DNA from 3 places in the Dorea sp. genome. Region 3 is predicted to be linked to each of the others. Evidence: a T-box and tRNA genes for the amino acid it is inferred to sense, from the RefSeq annotation. Region 3 holds a T-box; the other regions hold tRNA genes.
What was found. A T-box is a leader RNA that pairs with one kind of tRNA and senses whether it is charged. The one in region 3 lies ahead of leuS (leucine--tRNA ligase), so its partner is inferred to be a tRNA-Leu.
Positions count from the first base shown of each region.

Region 1 (4,291 bases), on a different contig from region 3:
TTATGATTAATAAAGAGAATGTGGAGATGTATGGGGCAGACGGATGGCAGTAAGCATCCGGCAGACATCGGGAAGGAATAGACATGAAAGAAGTGCAGGGGTATCCATTGCCGCTTGGGGTAAAGATATATAACGATAAGATAAATTTTTCAATTGCAGCTCCGGCTGGAAAGGCATGCAGGCTGTTGATATATCGAAGAGGAAGAAAGCATCCGTGCCAGCAGTTTGAAATGAGACAAACCGTAGGTGAAGTCAGATGTCTGGCTCTTGAGGATATTGATCCGGAAAAATATGAATATAATTATATGATCGGTGATGAAATTGTGGTGGATCCTTATGCGCAGGCGCTGGCGGGACGTGAGCGCTGGGGCGTAAAAAAAGACGTCCAGGAACATGAAGTCAGAGGAAGGTTCGTAGATCAGTCTTATGACTGGGAGGGAGACCGGCCATTGCAGCTGACTTATCACGAAGTGGTAGCATACAGCCTGCATGTACGTGGATATACCAGACATTCATCTTCAAAAGTAAAAGCTAAGGGAACATTTCAGGGGATGCAGGAAAAACTTCCGTATCTGAAAGATCTTGGAATCAATCAGGTCCATTGTATGCCGGTATATGAATTCGACGAGTGCAACCGTTATGGAAATTACTGGGGATACGGGGATGGCTATTTCTTCGCTCCTAAGAGTGCCTATGCAGCAGATGGAGATGGTGCAAAGAGCCTGAAAGATATGGTAAAAGCATATCATAAGGCGGGGATAGAAATTGTACTGGAGATGCCTTTTGTACAGGGGACAGATAAGATGATGATGTTAGAATGTCTCCGCCATTATGTGATGGAGTATCATATAGATGGATTTATATTGAATCCACTGATTGCGCCGATGGAAAGTGTACAGGCGGATCCGGTGTTAAAATGTACGAAGATTATGGAACACCAACTTGGATTCCAGACGGTTATGCGCCGGTTCTTAAAAGGTGATGAAGGAATGGTACATGATGTCATTTACTGGCTGAAACATCATTCTGAAAAAGAAGGTATTTTTAATTATATTGCAGATCAGACGGGATTTACACTGAACGATCTGGTGTCTTATGACGCAAAGCACAATGAAGAGAATGGCGAAAATAATCAGGATGGTCCGGATTATAACTTCAGCTGGAATTGTGGTGCGGAAGGACCAAGTCGGAAAAGGGCAGTTACAGAACTTAGAAAACATCAGATACGAAATGCATTCTTTCTGGTGCTTCTGGCGCAGGGGACACCTTGTATTCTGGCTGGAGATGAGTTTGGAAATACACAAAAGGGAAATAATAACGTCTATTGTCAGGACAATCCGACCGGATGGACCGACTGGAGGGGACTGGAAAAGAAAAAAGATTTGTATGAATTTGTAAAGAAGCTGATAGCGTTCAGGAAAAATCATCCAATTCTGACACCGGAACAGGAAGTACAGGGAATTGATCTGTCGTGCTGCGGTGTTCCGGATGTGTCTTATCATGGGGAAGAAGCGTGGCAGGTTCCGGAGGAAGTCTCCAGTAGACAATTGGGTGTGTATTACAGCGGTGCGCAGACGAAAAGTGCAGACTGCTATGTGGCATATAATATGCACTGGTTAACACACACATTTGCTTTACCGGCTCTTCCGAAAGGATATGGCTGGTATGTGAAGGCGACGACACAGGACGGAATTATGAATGAGCCAAAACTGTTAAAAAATCAAAGAAAAGTGGAGTTAAAAGAGAGGACGGTAGCAGTTCTGACTGCGGATCGTATTGTGGAGGCCAAGGTGAAGAAAAATGAAAGCAATACAACATCTAAAGACCATAAATCATCATAAATATCTTGTAATGAAAGAATGCTTTGCTGTAGGATTATACAGGCAGGGACTGCTTCATGATATGTCGAAGTATTCGCCGACGGAGTTCCTGGTGGGATGCAGATATTACCAGGGAAACAGAAGTCCGAACAATGCAGAAAGAGAAAAGACAGGCTATTCAAAGGCATGGCTGCATCATAAAGGACGCAACAAACATCATTATGAATACTGGATTGATTACAGTACAGATCCAAAAGAGGGAATCATCGGGCTTAAGATGCCGGTCAGATATGTTGTAGAGATGTTCATGGATCGTATTGCGGCATCAAAGACTTATCAGGGGGATGCGTATCAGGACTGCCATCCATTAGAGTATTACGAAAAAGGTGCAGCAAGGCTTGGGAAGATGATTCATCCGGATACTGCAAGACTGTTACATTATTTATTAAAGATGCTGGCAGAGGATGGGGAACAGAAGACGTTTGAATATATCAGGAAGGTTGTCTTAAGAGAGAAAACATATTAGAGTACAAAGGTGGTCTGGAGACGGGTTTTGCGTAAGTTTTTTAAAAAATTGAAATATTTTAAAAAATTTCAAAAAACCTGTTGACAGATCAGGGATCATCCTGTATTATATATCTTGTCGCTGAGATAAAACAGCAGACGAAATGCGGAAGTGTCGGAACTGGCAGACGAGCAAGACTAAGGATCTTGTAAGCATTGCGCTTGTGTGGGTTCAAGTCCCATCTTCCGCAGTAACCTTTCAAATGAAAGGTGTAATAAAAATACATATTGTAAACGCGGAAGTGTCGGAACTGGCAGACGAGCAAGACTAAGGATCTTGTAAGCATTGCGCTTGTGTGGGTTCAAGTCCCATCTTCCGCAGTAAACCTCAGTAAATAGCTGAGGTTTTTTTCTACCCATTTGTAAAAAATAAGCTGGAAAAAAGATTTGAAAAAATAAAGGAAATAGAAAAGTTTTGTCGAATAATATATATGAGGAGATTTTATATGTATTATTCTGATGAGATTATAGAAGAAGTAAGATCTAGAAATGATATCGTAGACGTGATATCAACATATGTAAAATTACAGAAAAAAGGAAGTTCGTATTTTGGACTTTGTCCGTTTCACAATGAAAAGTCCCCTTCTTTTTCGGTAAGCAGACAAAAACAGATGTATTATTGTTTTGGATGTGGCGCAGGAGGAAATGTATTTACCTTTCTGATGGAATATGAGAATTACACATTCGTAGAGGCGTTAAAATATCTGGCCGACCGTGCAGGTGTAGATCTTCCGGAGGAAGAATATTCCAGAGAGGAAAAAGAACGGGCAGACACAAGGGCTGTACTGCTTGAGATTAATAAGCTTGCCGCACAATATTATTATGTGCAGCTGATGAGCAGTCAGGGAGCGATCGGAATGGAGTATTTCAAAAAAAGAAAGCTCAGTGATGAGACGATCCGTGCATTTGGTCTGGGGTATTCGAACAAATACAGTGATGATCTGTACCGTTATCTGAAGTCAAAAGGCTACAAAGATGATATGATCGCAAAGGCAGGACTTATTTCCGTTGATGAAAAGCATGGCGTGTATGATAAGTTCTGGAACAGGGTGATGTTCCCGATCATGGACGTGAACAGCCGGGTGATTGGATTTGGCGGTCGTGTAATGGGAGATGCCAAACCAAAATATCTGAATTCACCGGAGACAATGATTTTTGATAAAAGTCGTAATCTTTATGGACTGAACCGGGCAAGACGTACCAAGAAACCATACTTTTTACTGTGTGAGGGCTATATGGATGTGATATCGCTTCACCAGGCAGGTTTTACAAATGCAGTAGCGTCTCTTGGGACAGCGCTTACGCCGGGACACGCTTCACTGATCAGGCGTTATGTACAGGAAGTATATCTGACGTATGACAGCGACGGGGCAGGTACAAAAGCAGCACTTCGTGCAATGCCGATTTTGAAGGAAGCCGGTATTACAGCGAAGATTATCCGTATGGAACCTTATAAAGATCCAGATGAATTTATAAAGAATCTTGGTGCTGAGGCGTTTGAACAGAGGATTGCAAGTGCCAGAAATGTATTCATGTACAGTCTGGAAGTTCTGGAGAAAAATTATGATATGAATTCACCGGAAGGTAAGACGGAATTCATGAAAGAGACCGCCAGAAGACTGACAGAGTTCGAAGAAGAGATTGAACGTAATAATTACATAGAAGCGGTTGCAAAAAGCTATCATGTAGGATTTGAAGACCTGCGTAAGCTTGTGGGACGGATGGCTGTGCAGACAGGACTTGCAAAACCAGCTGTAAAACCACGTGAGACATTAAACCGTAAGAAGAATAAAGAAGATGGCATACTGGTATCACAGAAGATTCTTCTTACATGGCTGATCGAAAGTGAAGACATATTCCGGCAGATTGAAAAGTATATTACACCGGATGACTTCTCGGGAGATTTA
Region 1 covers NZ_CDRRQK010000002.1:135,466-139,756, reverse strand. Annotated here, with positions in the region: gene ACWJAF_RS01655 (substrate-binding domain-containing protein) at 1-53, shown strand, start outside; gene ACWJAF_RS01650 (alpha-amylase family glycosyl hydrolase) at 84-1,841, shown strand; gene ACWJAF_RS01645 (DUF5662 family protein) at 1,801-2,346, shown strand; tRNA gene ACWJAF_RS01640 (tRNA-Leu) at 2,491-2,575, shown strand; tRNA gene ACWJAF_RS01635 (tRNA-Leu) at 2,621-2,705, shown strand; gene dnaG (DNA primase) at 2,831-4,291, shown strand, end outside.
Region 1: it encodes a tRNA-Leu, which carries the amino acid that the T-box ahead of leuS (leucine--tRNA ligase) is inferred to sense. The anticodon was not compared.

Region 2 (4,291 bases), on a different contig from region 3:
TCCAGATCCGATCTCTGCCTGACATCCGCCGGATGCACCAGCCAGATATGCCCGGTTGGCAATGATCTGTCCAAGTCCGGCTGCCACATACATGGCTTCTATCATCTTTTCTTCCGGAACATTATATTCTTTATAATAAGTAACAAGTACTGCCGGCAATACTCCGCATGCCCCTGCGGTAGGTGCTGCAACAATACGTTTCATACAGGCATTGTTACATCCCATCTTCAGTGCATTGGACATTACCTTTGCAACAAAATCCCCACAAAGCGGTTCTTTATTCTCACGGTACTGATCCATCAGTCCGCCCTCGGTTCCTACCAGTCCGCTTCTTGACACTTTATCTGCTTCATAAGCATCCAGTGCATCCAGCATGGACTGCCACATATACTTCATCTTCTCCCAGGAATCCGTAATACTGATATCCCTTTCCTGCGCATCTTCTACCTGAATGGCTTTCCAAAACGGAATATTATCCTTTTCCCCTCTGATCTTCGCCTCTTCCATCGACTGATATGACATATGATTATCCTCCACTATCTATACTGACCCGTTCGGATCAAGAAATTTCACACGTATGATTCCCGGTTTGCTCTCCAGCTCATCAATTGCACTTCTCGGTATTACCTGATCGGTCTCTACTACCATAACTGCAGTTCCGCCTCTTTTGTCGCGGAATACCTGCATGGTAGCCACATTAACCTCTGCCTTACTAAGTGCTGCTGCAACTTCCATAATTCTTCCGGGTTCATCTACATTTCTGATAATCAAAGTACAGCTTTCCCCGCTGAAATTCACATCAATCCCATCTAATTTACAGACGCAGATTCTTCCACCACCGATGGAATGTGCCTGAATCTTCATCTGCGGCACACCTTCTGCTTCCATAATGATCTGCGCTGTATTCGGATGTGCGCCTTTGATATCCTTGTTCTTCATCACAAAGTCCATCCCCATGTCCTTTGCGACATCATAACTATCTGGAATACGCATGTCATCTGGCATCATCCCCAATAAACCTGCGATCAACGCCTTGTCCGTTCCATGCCCCTTTCCGGTGGCAGCAAATGAGCCATGCAGATACACTTCAGCCCTCTCCGGCTGGCGGCCAAACAGCTGTCTTGCAATCAGCCCGATTCTTACTGCTCCTGCAGTATGTGAACTGGACGGCCCTACCATCACAGGTCCTAAGATGTCAAAAATATTTCCCATATTTTCTTTTCCCTTTCTTCTTTATTATAACTGTCTGCCCTTCCCCATATATCAATGACAGACTTTAATTATGATAATTATATTATACTTTCCTGCGCCTCCTTTTACAATGGTCAATGATTGTTTTTTCCCGGATGTTATGCTAACATTATTAACATATTTTCCAACATATAAATATAAGGAAGGAATCAACATGAACAAAAAAGAAGTATTAGAGATCCGCAAGCAGTTTTCCCCTGAAAACTGTGCCATCACACGTATCTGTGGATGTTACGTGGATCACGAAAAAGAAAAGAAAATGGAACTAAAAAAAGCCTTCTTATCCTTACCGGAAGAAGAAGCATTTAAATATTTTGACATCTTCAAGCATACACTTTCCGGAACGATCGGAAAGAACCTGATCAATATGGAATTTCCTCTGGATCAGGAGTTAAATGGCGGAACCCAGGAATTCCTTATGAAATTAAAAGACAGTAAGCTTCAGGACGATATGCTCCTTGAGGAATTCTATGATAAGATCGTGGAAAGCTATGAATACGGAGAAAATTATTATATCATCCTGATTCATGCAGTATACGATGTTCCGGGTAAAACCAAGGACGGCCTCGAGATGGAAGACGCATCTGACACCGTATATGAGCATCTCCTTTGCAGCATCTGCCCGGTCAATCTTACCAAAGCAGGCCTTACCTATAATGCCGCCACCAACAACATCGAAGACCGTATCCGCGACTGGATCGTAGAAGCTCCTGTAAAGGGATTCTTATTCCCGGCATTCCAGGACCGTGCAACTGACGTACATAACGTTCTGTACTATACAAAAAAACCGGAAGAGTTACAGCCTTACTTTGTAGAACATGTCCTTGGCAGCACAACGCCACTTACCGCCGGCGATCAAAAAACCACTTTCCAGACAATCGTAAGTGATGCACTCGGCGAAGACAGCAGCTATGAAGTTGTCCGCAACATCCACGACAACCTAAACGAAATGATCGAGCAGGCAAAAGAAGAACCGGAACCTCTCGAATTATCCAAGACCGATGTTAAAAAACTCCTGACCCGCAGCGGTGTAGAAGAAGAAAAACTCAGCTCCTTCGATGATGACTTCGACGAGACAGTCGGCGTACACGGCACCTTACTGGCCTCCAACATCGCCAGTGCAAAAACCTTCCAGATAGAAACCCCGGATGTCGTAGTCAAAGTCAATCCCGAACGCTCTGATCTGGTTGAAACAAAAGTCATCGACGGCAGACGCTGCCTCGTCATCGCCATCGACGATCACCTTGAGGTAAATGGTATCGAAATCGGATAATTTTCATATTTTCTAAAAAATTGAAATTTTTTTAATTTTTTTCAAAAAAACATTTGCATTTTCCGTAGACCTGTGATATTATACTACTTGTCAAGCGGAAATGGCGGAATGGCAGACGCGCTAGATTCAGGTTCTAGTGGGAGCAATCCTGTGAGGGTTCAAGTCCCTTTTTCCGCATAACAAAAGCCTTGAAGAGAAATCTTCAAGGCTTTCTTTTTTTATTCCTGCGACTTTTCAATCTCTTCTATAATCTTCAGCGCACTTTCCGCTACATCCACACTCACCCAGATATCAACACCATATATCCCAAATCCCGCAACACCATACGCAGATACACTTGAACTTGCTTCTTGAGTAAATGCAGCAATTCCATTTTCCTTTAACATTTCTACCAGCATCTCTGCTTCGATGATATTTTCTGCATTATAAATCTTTTTGTATCCTGCTTCCTTCATAAGAATCCCTCCTCGTTTTGGGTGACTTTGTAACCATTTTTTCAAGTATATCATATTCTTTTAGTGTTAGTACCAAAAAACCAGAAATTCACGTCCTCATGGCTCACCGGGGTAAGCATCCACGGTTACGCCCTCCGTTTGATACATTAATTACCGCCTTCCAGTCACGACTTGCGTATGCCTTGGTATAAGGGCTGGGTAGCATTCGGAGTGAGGCTTAGAAGTAGTTAGAGAGTCTGGATTCCCGTTAACAGAAAGCAAAGCCACTGTTTGAGCCGACGGGCGAGTTTGGTTTTGCTTTCTGTTGTCCTTAGGGAATACAGGCTCTCTTACTACTTCTTGCCTCATGGAGTCGCGGATCAGATCTTATACCAAGGCATACGTAAGGACCGGGAATCCACCCCAAATTAATGTATTAACACTTATTTTCTTATCCTCTCCTTCAACTCCTCCAAAATCTCCTTATGCTGCCCTGACTGCATCCGAGGGAATGCCTTCACCAGACGTTCTCCGACTTTTGTACGGTTCTCTGCCATCTCTTCGTATCTGGCTTTCAGTTCTTCCATACGGACCTTCATCTCTTCTATATTGATCTTCGGAGCCATTTCTCCAACACGGGCTTTTGGCTCTTCCAAACGTTCTTTCAAACCATCCACAATTGTCTTTGGCTCTTCCAGGCGTTCTTTGAATCCATCTACGATTGCCTTTGGTTCCTCCAGGCGTTCTTTGAATCCATCTACGATCGCCTTTGGTTCTTCCAGACGTTCTTTGAATTCTTCTTTTGCATTGCTTAACTGCTCTTTCTTCTCTTCCTGGAACTCTTTGCCTTCCATTACATTTTCGTAAATATTTTCTCCGACCTTATTAGAGAGATCCTTAAGTTCAGAAGCAATCTTCTCCATCGCTTCCAGTCTGCGGTTCATCTTAAGGATTCCGGAAGCAGTTACATACAGATCGGCAAAAAGTGCAATTGCCAGTGCTGCCATAATTATAATTCCAACAACCAGTGGTATCAGTGTCAGCGCTTTATGGATCAGCGGATGAATCACTTTCACGATCAGTACGCAGAACACTCCCCAGATCAATGAAAATATCAGACATACATATCCGCCAATATTAAGTGGCTGGTTCGAATAATCCCACCACTTATTATGGAATATTTTCTCCAGAAGGTATCCTGTAATTCCCTCAATAGCTGTAACCAATAATGTCGATGTTATATAGAGAAGAATCAGATTCTCTTCAAACGGTGTCAGAAACTGGACAACCACTCCGACACCAATTCCATATACCGGACAGATGGGTCCATTCA
Region 2 covers NZ_CDRRQK010000025.1:35,533-39,823, reverse strand. Annotated here, with positions in the region: gene sdaAA (L-serine ammonia-lyase, iron-sulfur-dependent, subunit alpha) at 1-522, opposite strand, end outside; gene sdaAB (L-serine ammonia-lyase, iron-sulfur-dependent subunit beta) at 541-1,212, opposite strand; gene ACWJAF_RS11290 (DUF4317 domain-containing protein) at 1,406-2,524, shown strand; tRNA gene ACWJAF_RS11285 (tRNA-Leu) at 2,619-2,701, shown strand; gene ACWJAF_RS11280 (putative signal transducing protein) at 2,743-2,979, opposite strand; gene ACWJAF_RS11275 (putative ABC transporter permease) at 3,402-4,291, opposite strand, start outside.
Region 2: it encodes a tRNA-Leu, which carries the amino acid that the T-box ahead of leuS (leucine--tRNA ligase) is inferred to sense. The anticodon was not compared.

Region 3 (4,291 bases):
TCAGAGCCTTGATATTTTCCTTTACCTGGGTGGCACGGTCCTGATGATCTTCCAGTTCGTAGATACCGGTTACGCCGACTTTCACGCCTTTGATCTTAAAAATCTTAATACGGTTATATCCAAAGGTAGAGACGCCTGCATCTTCCAAAGCCTTGATGGTATCAGAGTAGCTTTTTACTCCGTAATCAGAACTGTGGTTATTCGCAAGGTTAGCGGCTTCTATAGAGCTTCCTGACAGAATAGATGCGTATTCGACAGGGCCTTTGAATGCATAAGTTTTCAGCTCGCGTGTAGTTTCTTCCGTCAATGTACCTTCCATGTTCACGATGGAAAGATCATCTTTTTCAAATATGGATTTTACATGTTTGAAAAAGTAATCTGCACCATACAGATCATAGTAAGCATTCAGACTGGAGGTGTAACTGAAATTTTCATCTGTACCGAGGGTACAGTCACCGGCAGAACTGATGGTAAGAGAAACACTGTCTGATTTCTTTTGATTTTTCCCCTTCTTTTTTAGCGTTACAGTATCAAGCTGTGCATTGTAAGAGCTGGAAGAAGTGGTTGTCTGCTTCTTTTTTGCCTTTTTTGATCCGGTAGTTTTGTCTGCGGAAGTAGTAACAGAAGACTTTGCAGCTTTATTGGAAAATTTGTTTGCTGCAGATCTTACTGCTGAACGGATAAGAAGAGCCAGGGCGATGATTGCCACTACCATAACGACGATCAATATCAGACGCTGGATCTTGCGCCTTCTTAAGCGTTGTTCTCGTTTCCTTTTCGTATCTTTGATTCCACTCATATAACTTTTTCCTTTGTTTTTATGGTAATAAAATGTAGTGAGTATCAAGGGTTTTGTTGTTACTCACGGCTGCTGTCTGTCGTAGAATGTCAGACGAACAACATCATTATAACACATATTTAAAGATATTGCATCCTGTGCTTCCAGAGTGTGCCTGAAAAACCGCTTTTGCAATCTATATGATTCACTTTGTGGAATATTTTACTTTTTTCGGTAAAAATAAAACAGCAGTCCATTCGTATGGACTGCTGGGAATTTCATAATTCATGACTATAGAAGTGAAGGATTAATTGAGATACTTGCATCCTTCTGTATTAACATCAGCAAGTTCTTCTTTGCTTGCGCTGATACTTACATAGAATTCAATGTCGCATTCTTTTGAAAGCTGTTTTAAACGTTCAATAAAAGCCGGGATATTATCCAGTGAAATATCGGCATGTTTTAAGATTCCATCAATAAATACACTCTCGATATCGTGGTTTGAACTGTACATGCCATATAAAAATCCGATATATTCATCAATATTTGTGATTGCCGGGAAATCATCCATACAAATTGTGCGGATATCAAAATTAACACTTGCTGTATCACGGTGTGTTTTTTTGATAAATACGACATTTCCATTACTCTTTTTTGCAGCTTCGTTGGCCTGCTCGATCATCTGTTGTGTTTTTCCTGTTCCTTTAGGACCTGCTAATAAATAAACCATGGTAAACACTCTCCTTTATGTATCATATTTACTGATCTACATCAGTAGTAATTGCTTAACTCTATTATACACTAAGAAACTGGTAAGAACAACTAAAAAAATGAATTTTCTGACAATTTTTTTAGCAAAATATACAATCATTATTGTACAATATGAAAAATTCAATTTGAAGAAATTTTTCTTGCAGGACAAAAAGCTGCCGTTTCCATGGAAGCCGTGAACGCTAACTTTGAGGGGGATTTTATGCACTTTCTTGGAGACAGGTCTTGACTTATTTTAACATTCTTCTTATAATAATGAAGAATATTGGAAAGACGCAGAAGAGGAGTATTAAGGGTCCAGCGTTATCAAGAGAACTGCCGGATGGTGCGAGGCAGCTGACAAAAGACTCCGAACTCGCCTCAGAGTTCTTTTGCTGAACAGATCAGGAGAGAGTGACAGTGCTATACAGAACAAGAGTCACTGTGAATCAAAGATTGCATAGGCAGAAGCGGGAACTTCCCGTTACAGAAGATCAATGAGTGCATCTGGCAGATCATGTCAGGTGAAAAAGAGTGGTACCACGGAATACAAGCCTTTTCGTCTCTTAGGTTAAAATGAGATGAGAGGCTTTTTTTATTTAGTTACCATATAAAAAACAGGAGGACGAAAAAATGTCAAAGATCCCTTATAATCATAAGGCAATTGAAAAAAAGTGGCGTGAAAAATGGGAAGAAAACCCGGTAAACGTCCAGTATGATGAAAATGGAAATAAGAAAGAAAAATATTACTGTCTGGATATGTTCCCATATCCATCAGGAAACGGACTTCACGTAGGTCACTGGAGAGGTTATGTGATCTCCGACGTATGGAGCCGTTATAAATTACAGCAGGGTTACTACATCATTCATCCAATGGGATGGGATGCATTCGGACTTCCGGCTGAGAACTACGCTATCAAGATGGGAGTTCATCCGGAGATTTCAACAGCTGCCAACATCAAGAATATCAAGCGTCAGATCAATGAGATTGCAGCTCTTTACGACTGGGACAGAGAAGTGAACACAACAGATCCGAATTTCTACAAATGGACACAGTGGATCTTCGTTAAGATGTTCAAAGAAGGTCTTGCTTATGAGAAAGAATTCCCAATCAACTGGTGCCCTTCTTGTAAGACAGGTCTTGCAAATGAAGAAGTAGTTGGTGGAAAATGTGAACGTTGCGGCGCTGAAGTTACAAAGAAGAATTTACGTCAGTGGATGTTAAAAATCACAAAATATGCAGACAGACTGTTAAATGATCTGGATAAACTGGACTGGCCAGAGAAGGTTAAAAAGATGCAGGCTGACTGGATCGGAAAATCTTACGGAGCAGAGGTTGATTTCCCTGTAGACGGAAGAGAGGAAAAGATCACTGTATATACAACAAGACCAGATACATTATACGGAGCAACATTCATGGTTCTGGCTCCGGAGCATGAACTGGCTAAGAGTCTTGCAAACGATGAGACAAGAGAAGCAGTAGAACAGTACATTTACGATGCTTCTATGAAGTCTAACGTAGACCGTATGCAGGATAAAGAAAAGACTGGTGTATTCACAGGAAGCTATGCGATCAACCCGATCAACGGAGCAAAAGTTCCGATCTGGCTGTCTGATTATGTACTTGCTGATTATGGTACAGGAGCAATCATGTGTGTACCTGCTCACGATGACCGTGACTTTGAATTTGCCACAAAGTTCAATATCCCGGTCATCCAGGTAATCGCAAAAGACGGTAAAGAGATCGAGAACATGACAGAGGCTTACACAGATGCTGTCGGAACTATGATCAATTCCGGAGAATGGAACGGACAGGAATCTTCTGTATTAAAGAAAGAAGCTCCGCATATGATCGAAGAGCGTGGAATCGGACGTGCGACAGTGAACTTCAAACTGCGTGACTGGGTATTCTCACGTCAGAGATACTGGGGAGAACCAATCCCGATCGTACATTGTCCAAAATGTGGAAATGTACCGGTACCGGAAGAGGAACTTCCACTGCGCCTGCCAGAAGTAGAATCTTATGAGCCTACAGGAACAGGTGAATCTCCACTTGCTGCAATCGATGAGTGGGTAAACTGTAAGTGCCCTCAGTGCGGAGCTGATGCAAAGAGAGAGACAAACACAATGCCACAGTGGGCAGGATCTTCATGGTACTTCCTGCGTTATGTAGATAACCACAATGATAAAGAACTCGTATCAAGAGAAAAAGCAGATGAGATGCTTCCGGTAGATATGTATATCGGAGGAGTAGAACATGCAGTACTTCATCTTCTGTACTCTCGTTTCTACACCAAGTTCTTATATGATATCGGAGTTGTAGATTTTGATGAGCCATTCCACAAACTGTTTAACCAGGGAATGATCACTGGTAAGAATGGTATCAAGATGAGTAAATCAAAAGGAAATGTCGTATCACCGGATGATCTGGTAAGAGACTATGGATGCGACTCCTTAAGAATGTACGAACTTTTCGTTGGACCACCGGAGTTAGATGCTGAGTGGGATGACAGAGGAATCGATGGTGTTAACCGTTTCCTGAAACGTGTATGGAACCTTGTTATGGACAGCAAAGATGCAGACATCACAGCAACAAAAGAGATGATCAAAGAGCGCCATAAGCTGGTATACGACGTAACAACACGTCTGGAAAGCTTCAGCCTGAATACTGTAATCTCAGCATTCATGGAGCACAATAACAAACTGATCGAGATCGCTAAGAAAGAAGGCGGAATCGACAAAGAGACATTATCTACCATGGCA
Region 3 covers NZ_CDRRQK010000011.1:79,142-83,432, reverse strand. Annotated here, with positions in the region: gene ACWJAF_RS06960 (CapA family protein) at 1-799, opposite strand, end outside; gene ACWJAF_RS06955 (hypothetical protein) at 1,086-1,508, opposite strand; T-box leader at 1,817-2,098, shown strand; gene leuS (leucine--tRNA ligase) at 2,162-4,291, shown strand, end outside.